One region of the Nesterenkonia sp. AN1 genome, then DNA from elsewhere that is predicted to be linked to it. Evidence: riboswitches for the same ligand, from Rfam matches in the RefSeq annotation. Region 1 holds a riboswitch; each other region holds the start of a gene.
What was found. A riboswitch is a leader RNA that binds a small molecule or an ion and turns the genes downstream of it on or off. The one in region 1 is predicted to bind S-adenosylmethionine.

Region 1 (3,028 bases):
CGAAGCCCAGGTTCTTCGTCACCGCTGCCATCGCTGAGACCAGCAGGAACGGATCCTGCAGCGGGATCTGCGCGCCAGAGCGCAGGGCTGCCTCCGGGTTCGAGCCGAAGACGTCGTAGGGGCCGAGCACGTCGGCGATGAAGAGGCCGTCGAAGAGCCCGCGCTCCAGGATCTGCGCCACCTCGGTCCAGTACCCGATGGTGTTGTAGTCCCGGGCGCGGTCTTCAGGGTGGCGCCACAGTCCCGGGGACTGATGCACCACGCAGTTCATGTCGAAGGCGTTGAAGAGGATCTCGCGCGTGCCTGACTCTGTGGTCGGGAAGGTCATTCGTTGGTCTCCTAGGACGTCGGGTCGGTGGTCTGGATCAGGTTCTGCACATCGGCGGCGGCGGACTCCCCCGCGGCATCGGGTTCGCCGACGCTCCACAGCCGCACCGGCTCGGTGCCGTTGACCCGGTGGTCTCCGGCGATCCGAGCCTTATAGACCCAGGGGTTGTGGCTGGTGACGGTGCGGGCGTTGCGCCAGTGCCGGTCCAGGCTTCGGGACTGGCTCACCCCGGAGGCGCCGAGGACATCGAAGATCCGGGTGACCGCCTCCAGCACGGGGCGGTGCAGCGCCACCTGGGCGCGTCCGGTGGCCAGCTCCACCGCATTGGCAGCCTCGATCTGGGCATCGCTGGCACTGCCTCGCTCGGCGAAGGCCGCATCCAGGCTCGCCGCGGTGGCGAGGACCTGCGCACGCGCCAGCGCCGCCACCGCATCCACCTCACCGACGGCCTGCAGCAGCTGCGGGTCGGTGCGCGGGGTGCGAGTGTTGGCGTGGGAGAAGGTCCGCGAGCGCTCATGCAGCAGCGCGGCCGCGTCACGGGCCGCGGCCTCGGCGACACCGGCAAGCACGATCAGCAGAAAGTGCTGGTACAGCGCGGTCTGATACGGGAAGCGGTCACTCAGCCCGCGCAGCTCGGCCTCCTCCACCACGCGTCGGTCAGCCGGGCGGTGCCTGATCCGGTGGTGCGCTGACCGAAGCCGTCCCAGTCGTCGTCGATCTCCACGCCTGGCTGGTCCCGGCGCACGAGTACCGCAAGCTCATTGCCGGCGGCATCCCGGGCGGTGACGTCGAGCCAGTCCGCGAAGATCGCACCCGTGGTGTAGTACTTCACCCCGTTGACCACGTGCCCGTGGGCGGTCTCGCTGACCACGGTGCCGGACTGGTGGAAGCCACCCTTCCCCGGCTCGGTCCAGGCGTTGCCGACCAGCTCTCCCGCCACCAGCCGCGCGAGCCAGCGCTGCACGACGGGCCCGGCCTCGGGCGCAGAACCTGGTGCGGCACCTGAGCGCCACAGCAGATCCTCCTGGACCGCGAAGTGGCCGCGCAGCACCTGCGGGATGTTGCTGTCCTGGGCTGCGAGCTCCACAAGGACCTCGGTGGTCTGAACCCAGTCCAGTCCGTGGCCCCCGGCCGACTCGGGCACCCGAAGCCGTCCGATGCCGCAGGAGACGAGCTCCCTGACCTCACTGCGGGCGAGTTCCCGGCTGCGCTCTCGGTCGAGCGCGGAGAGCCCCACGCGCTCGATGGCGTCGCGAAGAATCTGGGGCACAGGCAGTTGAATGTTCATTCTTTCCTCCATCGATTCTGGCGGTAGCACCCGGCATTCCCGGGTTGCTGCGACGTCTGCGGGCCAGATCCCTCGGTCGCTCTGGATGGTGATGACGCTAAATATAGAGTGCGCAAGGACTGATTCGTCAAGTTCACATGACGCCGCACGTCTGAACTCTGCCGCTGCTGCACACTGCCGGGCTGCGTCTGGCGGCGGAATGTCATGTGGCGTCTCACAGTGCGAGCGATTCTTGCTGGTCGGCGGGACCACGCGTAGCGTGGACCTGTAACCATCCCGAGCGGCTGAGAGATCTGGCTCAGAGACGCCGCAGCAACCCGGATACGCCGGGTGCTAACGCCAGGACCGATGGAGTTGATTCGCATGTCTGTCCCTGCACGCACCCTCGAGAACCCCACCGCAGCATCTCGCGTGGACTCCTTTGCGCTGCGCCATGCCCTGGCGCAGTTCCCGCAGGGGATCGTCGCGGTCGGCGCGGAGATCGACGGGACCCCCGAGGCGATCATCGCGTCCACCTTCACAGTGGGCGTCTCGCTGGAACCGCCCCTGGTCACCCTGGCGGTGCAGCACAATTCCTCCACCTGGCCGAAGCTCGAGCGCAGCGGCGGGGAACTGGGAATCTCGGTGCTCGGCCGCGATCAGAACGGGCTGTGCCGGCAGATCGCCTCGAAGGACCGCGCCAACCGCTTCACCGGGGTGGACTACCAGCTCCAGGGCTCGGCGCTGCTGCTCGAGGGCGTGCCGATGTGGCTGCGCACCCGGATCTATGACCAGGTCCGCGCCGGGGACCACGACATCATCGTGCTCGAGATCCTGGACCTGGGCTTCACCGAGGGTGCCGCCGGGCTGGTCTTCCACCAGCACGAGTTCAAGACCCTGGCCCCGTTGAGCTGACCCGAAGGACCCTTCTTGACCACCCACCCTCGCTCCACCGTGCCCGCAGACGCGAGCGTCCCGGAAGATCCGGCGCATCCCGCCGCCGTGCACACCTGGGCGGATCCGCAGGATGAGGACCAACGTCTGGCCTTCTGGTCCGACGCGGCGAACCTGCTGGACTGGTCCACCCCCTGGGAGACCACCCATTCCTGGACCCCGCCGAGCTCGGTGACCCGACGCGGCCCGAAGATCGGCTGGTACGAGGGCGGAACGCTCAACGCCGCGGTGAACTGCGTGGACCGCCATGTCGCCGCCGGACGCGGGGAGAAGATCGCGCTGCACTTCGAGGGCGAGCCGGGAGACCGCGCGGACGTCAGCTACGCCGAGCTGGGCCGGCGGGTCAACCAGGCGGCGAATGCGCTGAGCGCCATGGGGGTCACCCGTGGGGATCGCGTGGTGATCTATCTGCCGGTGCTGGTCGAGACCATCGTGGTCACCCTGGCCTGCGCCCGGATCGGCGCGGTGCACTCGCTGGT
Region 2 (3,028 bases), on a different contig from region 1:
GTCCGCGAGCCGGATCTCCAGTGCGGAGATCGTCTTCTGGGCGGTGGTCTTGGTCTCCACGATCGCCAGCTTGCAGAACTCGATGCCAGTGCAGGCCATCGTGGATCGGCGGAAGACGGTGGGATCGGGGTCGAGACCCAGGTCGCTCAGCCCGGCCTTGACCGTGGCCAGGTTCTGCTCGGGCACGTCGAGCACCACGAGCTTCTGGTGCGGGGTGGTGCGCAGCCGGTGAGACCCGTTGGCCTCCAGCAGCTCGGCCAGCTTCACCAGCAGCTCCCCGTTGACCCGGCCGACGACGGGAGCGGCGCCGATGTAGTAGCGCCCGTCCTTCTGCCGGTGGACGCCTACGTGGTCCCCTGGGCGGCTCGGCGCGGGAGCAGGCAGCCCGTCCCGGAGCCGGTGGCCCAGGTATTCGTCCTCGACGACCTGCCGGAACTTCTCCGGGCCCCAGTCATTGAGCAGGAACTTCAGTCTGGCCTTCTGCCGCAGCCGTCGGTAGCCGTAGTCGCGGAAGACCTGGGTCACCGCGTGCCACACATCCGGCGCCTCGTCCTCGGTGGTGAAGACCCCGAGGCGTTCGGCGAGCCGGGGGTTGGTGGAGAGTCCCCCGCCGACCCAGACGTCGTAGCCCGGGCCGTGTTCGGGGTGGACGACGCCGACCAGGCCGAAGTCGTTGATCTCGTGGACCACGTCCTGGCTGGGGTGTCCGGTGATCGCGGTCTTGTACTTGCGTGGGAGGTTCGAGAGCGTGGAGTCCCCGATGTAGCGGCGGGCGATCTCGGCGATCACCGGAGAGGGGTCGATGATCTCTTCTGCGCAGATCCCAGCCACGGGAGAGCCCAGAATCACCCGCGGAACGTCTCCGCAGGCCTCCGTGGTGCCCAGGTCCACGGACTCGAGGCGGCGCCAGATCTCCGGGACGTCCTCGACCTGCACCCAGTGCAGCTGGATGTTCTGCCGGTCGGTCAGGTCCGCAGTGTTGCGGGCGAAGTCCACGGCGATCTGACCGACCACGCGCAGCTGCTCGGTGGTCAGTGCGCCGCCGTCGATCCGGACCCGGAGCATGAAGTACTTGTCGTCGACCTCCTCCGGGGGCAGCGAGTTGTGCGCACCGGCGGGGACTCCGGGGCGTCGCTGGGTGTAGAGGCCCCACCAGCGGAAGCGGCCGCGCAGGTCATCGGAGTGGATCGAGTCGAAGCCCTCCTTGGAGTAGACCTGTTCGATCCGCTCGCGGACGTTCAGGCCGTCGTCGGCCTGCTTGAGCTCCTCGTTGTGGTTCAGCGGGTCCTTGCCGTCGATCTTCCACTGGCCGTTAGGCCGTGGGGATGAACGGTCGGGCCGCCTGCTGGCGGCGGTCGTGGTAGCTGTATCGGTCGACAAAATGCCTCCATCGTTCCCGGCGTGAGCACCCGGCATGTGCATGCGGTTCCGGGTTGCTGCGGCGTCGTCGAGCCAGGTCTCTCAGCCGCTCTGGATGGTTGGTCGCCCTCGTGCGGTGCGATACTCCACACTAAAATACAAACCTGAACTTATCAAATATATGTGTCATTAAAGTTCATGGACGAAGAGTGGGGTGAACTGTGCGGTCTCCCCCGTGGACCCACTGGCCGAATCCTCCGGGGAAGAGCACCGGGTCGAAGCCCGCAGCGCTGAGCGCGAGCACCGCGTACGCGGAGTGGACTCCGGAGGCGCAGTAGCAGTAGACGGGGACCCCGGGCTTCACCCCGAGCTCCAGGTAGCACTGCTGCAGCTGGGCAGCCGGGAGCAGCCGTCCATGGTCGTCGACGTTCCCGGCGACCGGCGCGTTCAGCGCCCCCGGGATGCGCCCGTCACCGGCGTAGCGCTGGGCGGATCGGGCGTCGATCAGCTGCGCCTCGGATCCGAGGGCCGCGATCTCACCCAGGTCCGCGGTCTTCATCGCCCCGAACCTGATCTCCGCCTCCGTGGCCTCAGGCAGCTCGAAGCCCTCAGCGAGGGCATGCCCGGCCTGGACCCAGGCGCGCAGCGAGCCGTCGAGCACCCGCACATCGGCAAGGCCCGCATGGCGCAGCAGCCACCAGGCGCGCGCCGAGGAGAAGTTCTTCAGGTCGTCATAGACCACCACGGTGTCCTCCGGACCAATGCCCCAGCGGCGCACCGACTCCTGGAACGCGGCAGGGTCGGGCAGCGGATGCGCGCCATCCCCTGCGGGCCGGTCCGGGGTGCTGAGCTCGTATTCCAGGTCGACGAACACCGCACCCGGGATGTGCCCAGCCAGGTATTCGGGAAGGCCCTCCGGGCGGTCTTGCCGCCATCGGACATCGAGCAGCGTCAGCGGCGCACCGGTGCGCTGGAGGGCGCGGAGCTCCTCCACGGTGATGCTGACCTCGGGCAAGGTGGGCACGCCGGTCATGACGCCTCCTGCGGCTGGGGTGCGGAGGCCGGCACGGGCACGGCTTTGGAATACCGCTCCAGCACGAGGTCGACGAGCTGCGCCGGAGCCGTGGGGCGACCGGAAGCCAGCAGCGGCTCGGCGGTCAGGTCGGCGCCGGCCGATTCGAGCAGCGTCTGGAAGTAGCCCGGGGCCAGCAGATAGCTCGCCACCACCACGCGCCGCCCAGGGTGCTCGGCGCGGGCACGCGCCACCGCCGCGGTGACGCTGGGCTGCGCGAAGGAGAGATAGGACTCGTGGACCTCGACTCCGAGATGGCTCCCGAGCATCGCGGCGGCGGTCTCGCAGTCGCGGACCGCCGAGCCGTCGGAGGAGCCTGCCGCGCCGAGGATGATGATGTCCCGGTCGGGATCGGCGCCGATCTCCCCCAGCCGATGAGCCAGCAGCTCGGTCAGTCGACCATCGGGGCCGAGCGCGCGGCACAGCGTGGCCGGTCGGGTGAGGTTCTGCATCGCCTCGCGCAGATCCACGTTGACGTGGAACCCGGTGGAGAGCAGCAGCGGCACGATGGTCGCACCCATGCCCGCAGGAAGGCTGCCCAGGGTGGCGTCAACGTCGGGCTGCTGCACGTCGACGTGGCCGAGTCGCACGGTGGGC
Region 3 (3,028 bases), on a different contig from region 1:
CAGTCCGGGCTTGACCCCGGCGGCGCGCTGCTCGGCGGCGCTGAGCTGGCTGTGCGTGGTCGAGGCGGGGTGGATCACCAGGGAACGGACGTCCCCGACGTTGGCCACCAGCGAGTGCAGCTCAAGCGCGTCCACGAAGGCCTGGCCGGCACGCGCCTGGGCGGCGTCGTCCTCGGCTGTTCCCCCGGCGAGCTCGAAGGCCAGCACCGCCCCGGACCCGCGCGGCAGGTACTTCTTGGCGCGTTCGAAGCAGGGGCTGGAGGGCAGCCCGGAGTAGTAGACCCGCCGGACGTCGTCGTGGGCCTCCAGGTATTCGGCCACCTTCTGGGCGTTCTCCACGTGGCGCTCGATCCGCAGCGAGAGGGTCTCGAGCCCGAGGTTGATCTCGAAGGCGTTGTGCGGGGACAGCGCCGGTCCGAAGTCGCGCAGCAGCTGGACCCGGGCCTTGAGGATGAAGGAGAGATTGACTCCGAAGATCCCCTCGGATCCGAGATCGCGGCCGAAGACCAGCCCGTGATAGCTCTCATCCGGTGTGGAGAAGCCGGGGAAGTGCTCGGGGTGGGCGAAGTAGTCGAAGCGTCCGGAGTCCACGATCACCCCGGCGATGGCGGTGCCGTGCCCACCGAGGAACTTGGTGGCCGAGTGCACCACGACGTCGGCGCCGAAGTCGAAGGGCCGGATCAGGTAGGGCGTGGTCAGGGTGGAGTCGATGATCAGCGGCGCGCCGAACTCGTGCGCCACCGAGGCGACGCCTTCGATGTCGAGCACGTCGCCGCGCGGGTTCGCCACGGCTTCGCCGAAGAAGGCCACCGTGTTCTCCCGGGTGGCGGCGCGCCAGGACTCGAGGTCATCGGGGTCCTCCACGAAGGAGACCTCGATGCCGAACTTCGGCAGGGTGTGCTTGAAGAGGTTCTGTGTGCCGCCGTAGAGCGTGGGCGATGCGACGATGTGGCTGCCGGCGTGGGCGATGTTCAGCAGTGCCAGCGAGGTGGCGGCCTGTCCGGAGCCGACGGCGAGCGCCCCGACTCCGCCTTCGAGGGCGGCGATCTTGTCCTCCACCGCCTGGACGGTGGGATTCCCGATGCGGGAGTAGATCGGGGCGATCTCCTCGAGGCCGAAGCGGCGCGCGGCCGCGGCGGTGTCCGGGAAGACGAAGGAGGTGGTCTGTTGGATCGGCAGTGCCCGTGCTCCGGTGACCGGGTCGGGGGCGACGCCGGCGTGGATCTGCTGGGTCTCGAACTGCCAGGTGTTCTCGTGGCTCAAGGGATTCTCCATTCAATGCGGCCCAGGATCTGGACCGGATCTGAACGTCGCTGCCGGTGAGCGTGTTGCCGGCGCCGAATCCTGTACGGCCCTGTCCTGAGGACTGGGGTGAAGGGCCCGCACTGGTGTGTGGCCCGCGCTTGCCACGGTCAGTCCTTGGATCTTCTCCGGGACTGCCGCAACCAGGTCGTCACCCGGGGCACCCCACCGCGAACTGGAGGGTTGCCGGCCAGCAAACCGGGGTTTTGCGCTGGCACTCTTGACCTAGGGATAAGTCTGCATCGCGGAATGCTCCGGTGCAAGTGCGGTGGGTCCGGCGGGTTCGCAGTTCGTCATGTTCGGCGCCCGACGGGCGAGGATCCGTGGCGCTGCTGCCGGGTCGAGGCGCTCCATCTCTGGACTCTCCCCCATGCGCTCTTCCCGACCGAGATCCTTGCGGAATCCCCCACCGGATCCGGGATCTCCTTCCACGGGGAGGACTACGCCGATGGGGACGAGGTCTTCGTCGGGGCAAGCACTGCGCAGTCGATCAGCTACCCGGTCCCGGAGGAGTGCGACGCAGACCTCGCGCCCGATGCGTGTGATGCCGAGGCCCCACAGTGGACGGTCACCCCGTCTGCCCCAGCTCCGTGAAGCCGACGGTCACTGGCTTCCCGGCCCGAGAGAATGTAGCGTTTCTTTCGAAATAGAGAACCAAAATATTGGATATCCATCTCATGCCTTCTGCGACATCTCCCGCAGTGATTGCGCTTAATCCAGTGATCGACTCCTCCTGGATCGACATTGCGTGGTGGGGCATACCGATCGCCTACGCCACGGCTCTCCTCTGGGCCGCGGTGGAGCTGGTCCGGAACCAGAGCCTTGACCTCGCGCCCAAGATCGCCTTCGCGTTCCTGATGGTCCTGGCACCGTTCATCGGCTCGGTTCTGACCATTCTGCTGGTCCGGACCCACGCGCGGCCCTCGGCTCGAGGTCAGACCGAGGGAACCGCACCGACGGAGGATCCCACGCTGGCACGGGTCACTCAGGACCGAGGAACGCGAACGGCTCGGCCGGTTCGAACAGATCGCTGACCTCTCCCACGTGACCCTCGGGCGGCCCCTCGCTGAGCACCAGACGGCGGACCCCGGAGCCTTCGCCGAGCGCGAGCCGGTCCAGCGAGACCCAGATGACGCTGGGCCGCAGCGCGGAGTCGAAGTAGTACCGGCGGTCCTTGTGGTCCGCCACGGTGCGCCACTGGGTCGAGGAGATGTTCGGCTGCCCCGGGGTGGAGATCCCATAGGGGACCGAGGCGTTGCGGATGACTCCGAACACCGCCGCGGTCGCGATGGTGCGGTCCTCGACCTGGGGCACCGCGTTGACGTAGAAGCTGGCCCGGACATAGCGGTCTGCGGCGCGGTTGGTGCCCGGCAGCATCACGGTCCCGCCGATCCCGCGCCAGTAGGCGTCGACCGCCAGCTGTTCCGCGAAGGGCGGCGAATTGGTCATCACCTGGTGCGCCCGGTCGTGGTGGATCTGCAGCGTCCCGTCCAGGTACTCACAGATCGCGCTGTCCCCAGAAGCATCGGAGATCGACAGGTGCATGGTCGCCTCGCGCGGCTGCCCTGGCACCCCGGCGGTGACCACGGCAAAGTCTTCCCGGGCCAATACTTCCACCGCCTCCGCCACGGTGGCGCAGCTATCCAGCACATACTGGGCCCACGCGCCGAGGGAGAGCTTCGGCCGGACGTCATCGAGCCTGGGGTAGCGCGATTCCACCAGCCAA
Region 4 (3,028 bases), on a different contig from region 1:
GCCGACGCGCGGGCCGAGTTCGACACGTATCAGGAGCTCTACTCGCGGGTCATGGAAGCCACCGACGCCGACCACGCCCCCTGGCACGCGATCGGAGCGGACCGGAAGTGGTACTCCCGGCTGGCGGTCCAGGAGCTGCTGATCGCAGCGTTCTCAGACCTGAAGCTGCGCTGGCCCGCCGCGGACTACGACGTGGAGGCCGAGCGGGAGCGGCTGCTGAAGTCCTGAGGTCTCACTGACGAGGCGGAGAGCCTAAGGGAGGGTGCGTCCTGCATTCTGGGCCTCGGGTGCTGGTTCCGTCGGGTACTCCCAAGCTCGGATGTGCTTCTCAGGCCGAGTCGGCAGGATCATCAGGATTATAAGGACGATTGGGCCGACGAAGGGGATCAGCACCAGGAAGTACGTGGGTCCTGGGAGTCCCGCGTCATGCAACCTGCGCCAGCTCAGTGCAAGCATCGGAATAAACGTCAGGAGGCCCCAGATGAACGCGCCGAGCGCGCTCGCCAGGACCAGGCCTTCGACGTTTCCGGTGCCCTCCGTCAGGTCGAAGCGTCCGAGGGTGGGGTCGTAGGTGCGCAGGTAGGGGATCGAGATCACGCCGGTGACGACGTTCGTGAAGAGCTGCACCCACCAGTATTCGCTGCGCGAGGCGTACCCCTTGAAGTGCGTGTACTTGCCGAAGAAGCGCCGCACGGCTTGGCCCAGCGTGGCGCCGTAGAGCGGCTCATCTAATGGGGGAACGGAGGTGGGGGTGGTCTGGGATGGATCGGTGCTGTAGCTGCTCACGGTTACTCACTCCGGTGTCGACGCTCAGGTATGTTCAACCCTACGGTGCATCGCGCTGGTCTGGGAAGACCCGTGGAATGCGGGTGAGCTCGATGTTTGAGTGTCAGTCAGGGATTTGACCGGGTGCGACTCCGGTCGCAGGGAGCCCATCCTCAACGTGTCGATATATGTCAGTAAATATGATCAAGTCTTGCACTTGGAATGAGTGCGTTCTACGCTGAACCAAGGAATCACGAGTTCCGGACGAAAGCCCTGGCTGTCCGGACAGCAACCCTCTCACCGTAGTGGGGTGCTCCAGGTGATGATTCGGCCCGGTGTCACAACCGTCCCGGGCAAGTACGGTGCCTGCGCATCCGCCCCGAGCACGGGACGCTGCGCGGTGCCACGGTCCGAAAGAGACGTGGAAACCTCATGCCTGACAGCAACTCCGCCCCCACTCCGCTGCACTTCAACGCCTTCGTGATGAACACGAACAGCCACATCCATCACGGCCAGTGGCGGCGCGAGGATGCCCACCAGACGGAGTTCACCGATGTGGACACCTGGGTCAATCTGGCCAAGATCCTGGAGGCGGCAAAGTTCGACGCCATGTTCTTCGCCGACGTCTCCGGCCACTACGGGGACTCAGATGCCGACTACTCGGTCTACCTCAACGAGGGCCTGCAGATCCCGTCCAATGATCCAACCGTGCTGCTCGGCGCGCTCGCCGTGGTGACGGAGAACATCGGCCTGGCCACAACCTCCAACGTCTTCCAGTCCCACCCGTTCCAGTTCGCCCGGCAGATCTCCACACTGGACCACATCTCCAAGGGTCGGATCGCCTGGAACATCGTCACCGGGATGCAGGACAACGGCTCACGCAACTACGGCATGCCGCGATTGACCGAGCACTCCGAGCGCTACCGCTGGGCCGACGAATACGTCGATGTGACCTACAAGCTCTGGGAAGGCTCCTGGGACGAGGGTGCAGTGATCAACGACCGCGCGGGATCCCGGTACTCAGACCCGGCCAAGGTGCACAAGATCTACCACCAGGGCGAGCGCTACTCGGTGGAAGGCCCACATCTGCCCTCACCCTCACCCCAGCGCACCCCGGTCCTGTTCCAGGCCGGCTCCTCCGTCTCTGGTCGCGACTTCGCGTCACGCAACGCCGAAGCCGTCTTCTTGGGGGCGCCGAACCCAGAAGTCGCCAAGGCGCAGATCGAAGACACCCGTGCCCGGGCCGTGGAAGCCGGACGCGCCCCAGAGGACATCAAGTTCTTCCAGGGGCTGAGCTTCATCATCGGTGACACCGAAGAAGAGGCGCAGCGAAAGCTCAAGGAAGCCGAAGAGTTCGTCTCGCTGGACGGCTACCTCGCGCATGCTGCCCTGGTGGATCCCGACGGACGCGTCTACCCGCCCGAGACGCCTCTGAAGGACGTGCAGACCAACACCCGGCGCGGATTCACCGAATGGGCTTCCAAGACGATCACCGATCGTGAACCGCTGGTGGCGGATATCGCCTGGCGTTCCAACCGCAGCAACCGGATCGTCGGCACGCCTGAGCAGATCGCTGACCAGCTGGAGGCGTGGCAGGCCGCCGGCATCGACGGGGTCAACGTCGTCAATTGGGTGATCCCCGGATCCTTCCAGGAGTTCGCCGAGAAGGTGCTGCCGGTGCTGCGCGATCGCGGACTGGCTCAGCGCGAATACACTCCGGGCACGCTGCGGCAGAAGCTCTTCGGCCGTGATCGGCTGCCCGCGACCCACCCCGGCGCCCGCTACCGCGGAGCCTTCGCGCAGGTCCCAGCGACTGTCTGATCTGTGACGTCCCGGGCCACTCGCGCCCACGTCCTCTCTGCTTGAACCACTCCGAGAAGGAGCACCATGACCACCCCGCCCCACCTGAACGCACCCAAAAAGAGACAGAGATTCAGGACCCCGCTCAGCGCTGCGGCGATCCTCAGCGCCACCGTACTCACCGCCTGCAGTGGCACCTCCGGCCTGGTCAGCGCCGAACAGGTTGCCGACCGGCAGCCCGCTGACGGCCCTCAGTCCGGCGGCATCATCGAATATGGACACCTCCAAGAGCCGAAGTGCGTCTACGGCGGGTGGATCCAGGAGAACTTCACTGCGCGCCAGATCCTGGACTCGCTCGTCTCACAGGACGCCGATGGCAAGATCGTTCCCTGGCTCGCCACCGACTGGGAGGTCTCGGAGGATCAGCTGGTCTGGACCCTGACCCTGCGCGATGACGTGTCCT

Region 2: it holds a riboswitch for S-adenosylmethionine, as region 1 does, so the genes downstream of both, BG28_RS12680 (nitrite/sulfite reductase) here and BG28_RS04740 (flavin reductase family protein) in region 1, are expected to answer to the same signal.
Region 3: it holds a riboswitch for S-adenosylmethionine, as region 1 does, so the genes downstream of both, BG28_RS03655 (O-acetylhomoserine aminocarboxypropyltransferase/cysteine synthase family protein) here and BG28_RS04740 (flavin reductase family protein) in region 1, are expected to answer to the same signal.
Region 4: it holds a riboswitch for S-adenosylmethionine, as region 1 does, so the genes downstream of both, BG28_RS02610 (LLM class flavin-dependent oxidoreductase) here and BG28_RS04740 (flavin reductase family protein) in region 1, are expected to answer to the same signal.

Annotation. Positions count from the first base shown of each region.
Region 1 is NZ_JEMO01000006.1:182,899-185,926, forward strand. Features, by position in the region: gene BG28_RS04730 (LLM class flavin-dependent oxidoreductase) at 1-328, opposite strand, end outside; gene BG28_RS15785 (hypothetical protein) at 340-978, opposite strand; gene BG28_RS15790 (acyl-CoA dehydrogenase family protein) at 948-1,616, opposite strand; SAM riboswitch class I at 1,622-1,708, opposite strand; SAM riboswitch class I at 1,885-1,971, shown strand; gene BG28_RS04740 (flavin reductase family protein) at 1,980-2,510, shown strand; gene acs (acetate--CoA ligase) at 2,526-3,028, shown strand, end outside.
Region 2 is NZ_JEMO01000024.1:38,146-41,173, forward strand. Features, by position in the region: gene BG28_RS12680 (nitrite/sulfite reductase) at 1-1,380, opposite strand, end outside; SAM riboswitch class I at 1,385-1,481, opposite strand; gene BG28_RS12685 (sulfurtransferase) at 1,556-2,392, opposite strand; gene BG28_RS12690 (sirohydrochlorin chelatase) at 2,389-3,028, opposite strand, start outside.
Region 3 is NZ_JEMO01000005.1:77,619-80,646, forward strand. Features, by position in the region: gene BG28_RS03655 (O-acetylhomoserine aminocarboxypropyltransferase/cysteine synthase family protein) at 1-1,263, opposite strand, end outside; SAM riboswitch class IV at 1,395-1,528, opposite strand; gene BG28_RS15600 (hypothetical protein) at 1,980-2,336, shown strand; gene BG28_RS03670 (linear amide C-N hydrolase) at 2,284-3,028, opposite strand, start outside.
Region 4 is NZ_JEMO01000004.1:59,543-62,570, reverse strand. Features, by position in the region: gene BG28_RS02620 (hypothetical protein) at 1-228, shown strand, start outside; gene BG28_RS02615 (DUF805 domain-containing protein) at 253-786, opposite strand; SAM riboswitch class IV at 1,015-1,131, shown strand; gene BG28_RS02610 (LLM class flavin-dependent oxidoreductase) at 1,198-2,586, shown strand; gene BG28_RS02605 (ABC transporter substrate-binding protein) at 2,653-3,028, shown strand, end outside.